Regions from separate parts of the Terrabacter sp. RAF57 genome, predicted to be linked through region 2. Evidence: riboswitches for the same ligand, from Rfam matches in the RefSeq annotation. Region 2 holds a riboswitch; each other region holds the start of a gene.

Evidence for each region. Region 2 has a riboswitch for S-adenosylmethionine ahead of AB4Y83_RS06630 (putative leader peptide). Riboswitches for the same ligand answer to the same signal wherever they lie in the genome.
Region 1: it holds a riboswitch for S-adenosylmethionine, as region 2 does, so the genes downstream of both, metX (homoserine O-acetyltransferase MetX) here and AB4Y83_RS06630 (putative leader peptide) in region 2, are expected to answer to the same signal.
Region 3: it holds a riboswitch for S-adenosylmethionine, as region 2 does, so the genes downstream of both, AB4Y83_RS15760 (aminotransferase class V-fold PLP-dependent enzyme) here and AB4Y83_RS06630 (putative leader peptide) in region 2, are expected to answer to the same signal.
Region 4: it holds a riboswitch for S-adenosylmethionine, as region 2 does, so the genes downstream of both, AB4Y83_RS21300 (cysteine dioxygenase) here and AB4Y83_RS06630 (putative leader peptide) in region 2, are expected to answer to the same signal.

What each region holds. Positions count from the first base shown of each region.
Region 1 is NZ_JBFRDT010000004.1:10,922-13,113, forward strand. It holds gene metX (homoserine O-acetyltransferase MetX) at 1-801, opposite strand, end outside; SAM riboswitch class IV at 817-931, opposite strand; gene AB4Y83_RS07255 (DUF4192 family protein) at 1,014-2,192, opposite strand, start outside.
Region 2 is NZ_JBFRDT010000003.1:347,753-349,944, reverse strand. It holds gene rpsA (30S ribosomal protein S1) at 1-610, shown strand, start outside; SAM riboswitch class IV at 895-1,007, shown strand; gene AB4Y83_RS06630 (putative leader peptide) at 1,041-1,124, shown strand; gene AB4Y83_RS06625 (amino acid ABC transporter permease) at 1,282-2,192, shown strand, end outside.
Region 3 is NZ_JBFRDT010000013.1:149,585-151,776, reverse strand. It holds gene AB4Y83_RS15760 (aminotransferase class V-fold PLP-dependent enzyme) at 1-894, opposite strand, end outside; SAM riboswitch class IV at 931-1,056, opposite strand; gene AB4Y83_RS15755 (DNA translocase FtsK 4TM domain-containing protein) at 1,258-2,192, shown strand, end outside.
Region 4 is NZ_JBFRDT010000030.1:4,851-7,042, reverse strand. It holds gene AB4Y83_RS21305 (LLM class flavin-dependent oxidoreductase) at 1-658, opposite strand, end outside; gene AB4Y83_RS21300 (cysteine dioxygenase) at 655-1,212, opposite strand; SAM riboswitch class IV at 1,459-1,571, opposite strand; gene AB4Y83_RS21295 (hypothetical protein) at 1,717-1,947, shown strand.

The DNA.
Region 1 (2,192 bases), on a different contig from region 2:
CAGGCCGGTGTCGGGACGCGTGTGGCCCTCGTAGTAGTCGCCGCCCGCGAAGTCGGGGTCGTTGCGGATCGCCAACAGCTGCGGCTGGCACCAGGCGATCTGGTCGGCGGTCGCGTACGCCGTCGACGCGAGCACGATGCAGCGGTCGACGTCGTCGGGGTGCGTCGCGGCCCACTCCACCGCACGCATCCCGCCCATCGAGCCGCCGACGACGGCCGCCAGGCGGCGGATGCCGAGCCCGTCGAGGAGGCGTCGCTCGACGGCGACCTGGTCGCGGACCGTGACGTAGGGGAAACGGCTGCCCCAGGGACGACCGTCGGGCGCAGGGCTCGCGGGGCCGGTGCTGCCCTGGCACCCGCCGAGGACGTTGGACGCGATGACGAACCACCGCTCGGGGTCAACGGGTCCGTCGGGCCCGATGAGGGCGTTCCACCAGCCGGGCGAGGCGTGTCCGTCGCCGGCCTCACCGATGACGTGGCTGTCGCCGGTCAGTGCGTGCTCGACGAGGATGACGTTGTCGCCGGCCTCGTTGAGCCGGCCCCACGTCTCGTAGGCGATGCGAACGTCGGGCAGCACTCCCCCGCGCTCGAGCTCGATGTCACCGACGTGGGCGAACTGCCGCCGGCCGACCGGGTCGCCGTCACGCCAGGCGCCGTCGGGCCGGCGGGGCTCCGGTGCCGTCGGGTCGACGTGGCTCGTCGCCGCACGGTCCCTCGTCGCCGAGTCGCCGGTCTGGCCGGTGCCAGCGGTCCCGGGCCGCGCGCGGCGGCGGGTGCTCTGCGTCCGGTGGGTGACGGTCATCGGGGTACTCCTCGGTCCTCGCGCTTGCACGCACCCGGGGACGGGGCGGCCAGGTCTTCACCCGGGGCACCCCACCGCGAAGGAGGGTTGCCGACCAGCGAGCCGGGGCTTGTCGCTGGTACTCATGACCTGCTCCAACCATACGCGAGGCCTCACGGAGAGGCCGCGCGCCGTTCCACGACATGGACGGACGGCGCCGCCGCCGGAGACGCTCAGGCGCACTCCCGGGGCCGGAGTCCGACGTCGAGGGCGTGTCGCAACAGCCGCCCCAGCCCGTCATCGGGCTCCAGCTCGAGCGCACGGTCGACCGCGACCCCGGCCCGCGCACCGTCGCCGCACCACCACGCCATCGAGGCGAAGAGCGACAGGACGGGAACCGCATGATCCGCCGGCGTCAGTCGGCAGACCTGCTCGAGGCGGGACAGGACGAGTCGTGGCGTCGCAGCCTCGTCCCACTCCTCCCAGCCGCTCGGGTCGTTGCCGTCTCCGAGCCACGACTCGGGAGGCGCGTCGGGCGCTGCGGCGAGGCCGGCCCGAAGGTCGCGCGAGCGCGGTGCGTCCCGGTCAACCGACGCCTCGAGCGCCGCCAGGGTCCCCACGGCGTCCAGCTCGTCCAGCACCCGTCGTGCCTCGAAGACGTCGCGCGGCAGCTCGCCATCGTCCTCGTAGTCGTCCTCGTGGTCGTCCTCGTGGTCGTCTTCGTGGTCGTCTTCGTCGGTGTCCTCGTCGTCGGTGTCGTCGTCGTGCCGGTCCGACGACGGCGGCCCCGCAGCCAGCAGCTGCAACAGCGCTCGGAGCGCATCGGAGTCGCCCTCCTCGAGGCGCTCCTGCACGGCCGTCCCCGACCCCTCCGAAGTGTCGGGGTCGCCCGGGTCCGCGCGCGATCCCGGGGAGCGACCGGGCTCGGCGCCGTCGGGTGTCGGGACGGCGGCCGTCTCGTGATCGCCCGCGGCCGGGGCGAGCCGGAGGTCAGGACCGAGCAGCACCCCGAGGAGGGCTGCGAGGTCGTCGGACAGGAAGTCGGCCGAGGCCATCCCGGGGCAGAGCCAGGCCAGCAGGGCGTCATGGAAGCGCGGGTCACGCAGCGGACCGACGAGGGACGGGAGCCAGTGCTCGACGCCGTACCCCTCGATCTCGCCGTGCAGCACCCCTCCCCAGGCCACGAGGGAGTCGTGGACGAGGAACTGGCGGGCCGTCGGGTCGCCGCCGTCGAGGACCCKGAGCGCCGCGCCGGGTCGGCGCCCCCGTCCCGCCGGTCGACGGCGCCGACCCCGGTCGGGCTTCCGGTCCGTCCGGCTCGCCCGGGCCGGCGTCCTGCTGAGGGAGCCACCGGCTGCGACATAGCGGCGCTGCCAGTCGTCGATCGCGGCGGCAGCGAGGTCGTGCCGGGG
Region 2 (2,192 bases):
CAAGGTCACCAAGCTCGTCCCCTTCGGTGCGTTCGTGCGCGTCGAGGACGGCATCGAGGGCCTCGTCCACATCTCCGAGCTGGCCGAGCGCCACGTGGAGCTGCCGGAGCAGGTCGTCAACGTCGGCGACGAGATCTTCGTCAAGGTCATCGACATCGACCTCGAGCGTCGCCGCATCTCGCTGTCGCTCAAGCAGGCCAACGACCAGGCCGTCGCGGCGTCGGAGTTCGACCCGACCCTCTACGGCATGGCCGCCGAGTACGACGAGCAGGGCAACTACAAGTACCCCGAGGGCTTCGACCCGGAGACGAACGAGTGGCTCGAGGGCTTCGACGCCCAGCGCGAGAAGTGGGAGCGTCAGTACGCCGACGCCCACGCTCGCTGGGAGTCCCACAAGGCCCAGGTCGACGCCGCGACGAAGGCCGACGCCGAGGCTGCGGCCAACGCCGGCTCCGCGACGTCGTACTCGTCCGCGACCGGTGACGTCGCCGAGGCCGGCGACGCCGACCGCGGCGAGCGCGCCCCGCGCAACGCCCCGGCCCCGGTCGAGGGCACGCTGGCTTCGGACGAGGCGCTCGCTGCGCTTCGCGAGAAGCTGACGGGCAACTGACGCCAGTCACTGCTCGGAGCGACACGCTCTGAAAGAGCCCCGGACCCCTGTGGTCCGGGGCTCTTTCGCGTCCTGCGTCTCAGGATGCAAGAAGGCTCAGGACTCATTTCCGACTGAATCACTAGGAATTCCGAGTTGCGTAGGAGCGTCGTTGCCCGCGGATTGCCTTGCGGCACAGACAAACCGGCGTTGCTGCGCGTGGTGGAAGAGCCTGTCGCACTGAGGAGAAAGCACGCATTTCGACGATTGACGGGCTGCCCAGCGCCTTCGTAGTGTCGTCGACAGGTCAAGAGTTCCAGCGTCAAGCCCCGGCTCGCTGGACAGCAACCCTCCACCGCGGCGGGGTGCTCCGGGTGAGGACCAGGCCGTCGCCAGCAGGCGACGGCAAGCGCGGACTCGAAGTGGTCGGGTCCAGGACCGAGGAGCCGACATGGCGCGCACGACGAGCACCCACCTCGTGCTCCGCCGCCACGTCGACCTGCTCCGCGTGTCCAGCGCGCTCTGTCGTCCCTGACGACGTCCTGGCCGCCGAGACCTCGGCCGGCCGGTCGGCGCCCGGCCCAGCGGTGACCCCGTGGGGCTCGGACGCCAGCACGCACCCCCGCGGCCGCCGCCGCGCCCTGCCACCCGTCCGGTGACGGGTGCCCGAGCCATCCCTCCAGGAGCCTCACGTGCCATCCCTCTCCACGGTCCGGCGCTCAGCGCCGCCGACCACCACGTCGTCATCGTCGTCCTCGCCGCCTTCGCCGGCCGAGCCCACGGCGGGAGCGTCGACGTCCGCCCTCTCGGCCGCCCCGGCGCCGGCAACCCACTCGGTCCCGCCGTCCGGAGGCGGGCCGGTCCTCACCGTCGTCCCGCGGCGCAACCCGTGGACATGGGTCGGCGTCGCCGGCGTCGGACTGCTCGTGGCGATGTTCGTCAACGGCCTCGTCACCAACCCCGGCTGGGACTGGGCGACCTTCGGTCGCTACTTCGCCACCGAAACCGTCATTCGGGCTCTCGGCACGACGATCCAGCTCACCGTCCTCGGGACCGTGGCCGGCTTCGCCCTGGGGCTCGTCCTCGCGGCCATGCGACTGTCGTCCAACGCGTTCCTGCGGACCGTCGCGTGGGCCTACATCTGGGCGTTCCGGTCGATCCCGCTCATCGTCCAGCTGCTCTTCTGGTTCAACATCGCCTACCTCTACCAGACGATCAGCGTCGGGCTGCCGTTCGGGCCGTCCTTCGGCAGCGTCGAGACCAACGACCTCTTCGGGGCCCTGGGCGCCGCGGTGCTCGGGCTCGCCCTGCACCAGGCGGCCTACGCGGCCGAGATCATCCGCGGCGGCATCCTCTCCGTCGACGAGGGGCAACGCGAGGCGGCCTCGGCGCTCGGCATCCCGCGGCGCCGCCAGTTCGCGAGGATCGTCCTGCCGCAGGCGATGCGCTCGATCCTGCCCAACGCCGCCAACGAGGTGATCAGCCTCTTCAAGGGCACCTCGATCGTCTCCGTGCTCGCGATCCCGGAGCTCTTCTACCAGGTGCAGGTGATCTACGGCCGCAACTCCCGCGTCGTGCCGCTGCTCCTCGTGGCGACGGTCTG
Region 3 (2,192 bases), on a different contig from region 2:
GCCGCCCTCGTGGCGCGCCGGCCCGGTCGCCCACGTGGTGCCGTCCTCGGTCACCGAGCGCGTCGCGCCGCCACCGAGCAGGTAGGGGTTGCCGGCGTCGAGCCAGTCGGAGCGCCCGGCGAGGACGCCCGCGCCGTAGGGGGCGTACGTCTTGTGCCCCGAGAACGCGACGTAGTCGGCGTCCCACGCGGCGAGGTCGATGGTGCGGTGCGCCGAGAGCTGGGCCGCATCGACGGCGATCCGGGCGCCGTGCTCGTGCGCCAGGGTGGCGAAGCGCTCGACCGGCCAGACCTCTCCCGTCACGTTCGAGGCGGCCGCGACGACGACGAGGCGGTGGCGCGACGGGTGGTCGGTCAGCGCCTCCTCGAGCAGGGCGTGCGCGTCCTCGACGGTCTGCGGGACGGGGAGGCGCACGGTGCGGAAGCGGCCCCAGGGCAGCAGGGTCGAGTGGTGCTCGGTGCCGAAGACGAAGACCGTCGTGCGGCTCGGCAGCGCCTTGCTCAGCAGGGCCCACGAGTCGGTCGTCGTCCGGGTGAAGATGACGGAGTCGCCCTCACGCGCGCCGACGAAGGCGGCGACCTCGGCGCGGGCCTGCTCGTACCACGCGCTCGTCAGCCGCGAGGCGAACCCGGCGCCGCGGTGCACGGACGAGTAGGTCTCGAGCGCGCGGTCGACCGCGGCCTGGACCGTCTCGAGCGCCGGCGTCGAGGCCGCGTGGTCGAGGTTGGCGTATGCCGTGTCGCCGTGGAGCGTGGGCACGCGCAGTCCCGCGCCGACGACGGTGGGCAGCGTGCGCGCCTCGGGCACGACGTGCAGGGCGCGGGTGCGCACGACGGGTGCGGGGGAGCCGCCACAGAGGGAGGCCGCTGGGTGCGTCGAGGGAAGGACCGACATGGGAGTGCTCCTGGGTCATGGGACCCACCCGGTGCAGGTCCGCGCTTGCCGACCTCGATCACACGTTCAGACCGAGGATGGCCTGGTCGTCACCCGGAGCACCCCACCGCGGAGGAGGGTTGCTGGCCAGCGAGCCGGGGCTTGTCACTGGCACTCATGACCTGCGCACGACGATAAAGGGGTCGGTCGCCGGCTGTCCACCGCCCGGTCCCCGGGTGTCGCGATCTGAGACGCCGACCCCGCCGGGGCCCTCGCGGGACGACGGCGGGCGCGGCCACGGCATACGGCGGCCGCGTCCGACTGGTCAGCCCTGTTGCGCGTGTGACGCGTGAGTTCAGCGGTGCGTTGACGTACGGTGCGAGCATGGCGTCACGTCCGTCCACCAACCAGCGCTCGAGCTCCGCCGCGGCCACCCGTGCCAAGGGGTCCGCGGGCAGCGCCTCGTCACGCCCTCCCGCAGCCCGGGGCGGCCGGCCCGCGCAGCGCAAGCCAGCGGCCCGCAAGCCCGCCGCCAAGACCGCGTCCAAGGCGCGGGGCGGAGGCCTCCCCTTCCCGCTCGGCGCGATGCGCAACACGTGGATGGGCGTCTCGCACATGGCCGGGGGAGCGGTGCGCCGCGTCGGCCACAGCGCCGCCGACCTCGAGCCGGAGCACCGCCGCGACGGTATCGGCTTCGCGCTCATCGCGCTCGCCGTCGTCGTCGCCGCCCGTGAGTGGTGGGGCGTCTCCGGCACCTTCGGCCAGGTGGTGCACGCCGTCTTCGCCGGCACCTTCGGCCGCGTCGCCTACGCCGTCCCGCTCGTGCTGCTCGCCCTCGGCCTGCGCATGCTGCGCGCCCCCCAGGACGACGCCGCGACCAACCGCGTCGTCGTCGGCACCATCGCCCTGACCTTCGCCGCGTGCGGTCTGTCGCACCTTGCCGACGGCATCCCCAACCCGCCCGACGGCGCCGACGGCATGCGTGCCGCCGGCGGCATCCTCGGCTTCCTCGCCTCGAGCCCGCTCGCGGCGGCCGTCTCGACCTACGGGGCGCTCGTCCTGCTCGTCCTGCTCGGTCTCTTCGGCCTGCTCGTCATCACGGCGACGCCGGTCAACATGATCCCGACCCGCCTGCGCCAGCTGCGCGCCCTGGTCATCGACCGCGACCACGTCGACGAGCAGCCCGACGAGGCTCTCGACGCCCCTGCCGCAGCGGTGAAGCGCGCACGCCGCAAGGCCGTCGACCTCGCCGACCGCGACGGCGACGAGGCGTTCCGCCAGGCCGCGCAGAAGGCCCTCGAGGACGAGGCGACCACGCA
Region 4 (2,192 bases), on a different contig from region 2:
CCTCGAAGTCGACGTGGTGCAGCCGGTCCCGGTCGACGAAGCGCCCGGTCGTGACGTCGCGGATCTCGGCGTCGTCCTCCCAGCTGTCCCAGAGCCGCCGGACGACCTCGACGTGGTCGGCAGCCTCGTCGAAGCGATCGCGCACGGCAGCGCGGCCCTCGGGGGTGGACGCGAAGTCCCGTCGGATCGCGGGGAGGGTGCGACGACCGACGTTGCCGGTCTCGCCGGGTGTGCCACCCACCTGCACCCGCCAGCCGGCACGACCGTGGCTCACGTGGTCGAGGGTGGCGACGGCCTTGGAGACGTGGAACGGCTCGGTGTGGCTCGTCGTGACGGTCGGGACGAGGCCGACGTGTCGCGTCAGGGGGGCGACCGTGGCTGCGACGAGGAGCGCGTCGAGCCGCCCGCGCACCTGGTCGGTGCGCGTGTCGACGTCGTCGGAGAAGGGGTCCACCGACTGGAGATCGAGACTGTCCTCGATCGTCACGAAGTCGAGCAGGCCCCGCTCCGCCGTGGAGGTGAGGTCGGCCCAGTAGCGGGCGGTGAGGAGGTCGTCCGGCCGCGCGCCCTTCTCGCGCCACGCTGCCGGGTGCCATCCCGCACCGTCGAGGGCGACGGCGAGGTGGATCTGCGCGGCGTTCGGAGTGAGGCCAGTCACCAGTCGACTCCCTTCTGCTGCAGCTCGATGGGACTGAGGCTCCTGCCGGTGAGCGCGTACGTCGTCATCTCGGTGAGGCGCGGGGAGTACACGTGCAGGCTCACCGCCGGGTCCGGGCCCTCGTTGCTCACGTGGTGCACGTAGCGACGTCCGAACGTGCGCTGCTGGCCGGCCCGTAGACGGCCGACGTCCTCACCGACCTGCGGGGTCCGGTCGGGACCGTCCAGATCGGCGACGCGCTCGCTCAGCTGTCCTTGCAGGACGACGAACGAGCCGGCGCACTGCCCGTGGTCGTGCCACTCCGTCCCCTGGCCGGGGAGCCAGGTGAGCAGCCAGGCCTCGTGGTCGGGCTCGGCGGCGATCCGGGCGTAGTAGCGGCTGATCGGGTCGAAGTCGACGAGGCCGGCCCAGAGGGCACGGTCGCCCGCGAGGCGCCGAGCCGTCTCCGCGAGGTTGACGGCGATCCGTGGTGCGAACGTCGATGGCGTCCCGGTGCCGGGCGCAGAGAGCGTGGTGAGGGTGGTGGTCCGGTCGGGGCGGGTGCGCAGAGGCATGGCAAGGCTCCTGAAGGTGTGAGGGTGGGTCGAGACGGACTACGGGGACGCCGCACGCCACAGCCGGGCCCAGTCGGGCCGCCGACGCTGCGCATGCGGTCGTCTGGTCGTCAGTCCCGACAGAGGGCGCTGCTCACCCGGGAGAGGTCGACGTGCCGGCGGCGGTGAGCCCACAGGGCGTGGCCGCGGGATCGGCGTTCGGTGGTGTGCGTCATGGGAACCCTTGTGTCCGTGGGGCCCTCGTCGAGCCCGCGCTTGCGTCGAGCGGGAGGACGACGCCTGGTCCTCACCCGGGGCACCCCGCCGCGGAGGAGGGTTGCCGCCCAGCAAGCCGGGGCTTGTCGCTGGGACTCATGACCTGCAGAGACGATAACATACTGATTTGGTAGGGATAGCTGGGCGACCACTCCCTGAGATGCCGCCGAGGCCGCGGACCGTCGGGTCCGTGGCCTCGGCGGGGCAAGGGCGGCGTCTAGAGCGGCGATCCTCGCCGGGTTCCTCGTCGTGACGCTGCTGCCCGCTGGTGACGTCAAGGACACCGCGTCAGCACTCGTCGACCCGGTGCTCGTCATCGTCCTGTCACTCATGGTGCTCCCGGCCCCGGTCGGCTTCGTCCGGACCATGCTGCGCGAGCTGCTCGAGATGAGGCCTCCCCCGAGATCGAGCAACCGGCCCGTGAGGCCGTCACCGAGCTGTGCGCCGGGATGGGCCTCGTGGAACCGGTCGTGCGGATGACGAGGACCGGGGGCGTCTCTACGTGGAGGTCGACACGTCGTCTCACCCGGCGAGTGGGACGTCGCCGACATCGACCGGCTGCGGACGGCCCTCACCGAGCGGCTGCACCGCCTGACCGTGGCCACCTGGATCAACGTCGAGCTCTCCTGCGACCCTGCCTGGCAGCAGGGCTGACGGGGTCACCAGATCGGTGCCGATCACCCACGGAGGGGGAATCGGCACGCCCGGCTCCCCCGGCACGATCG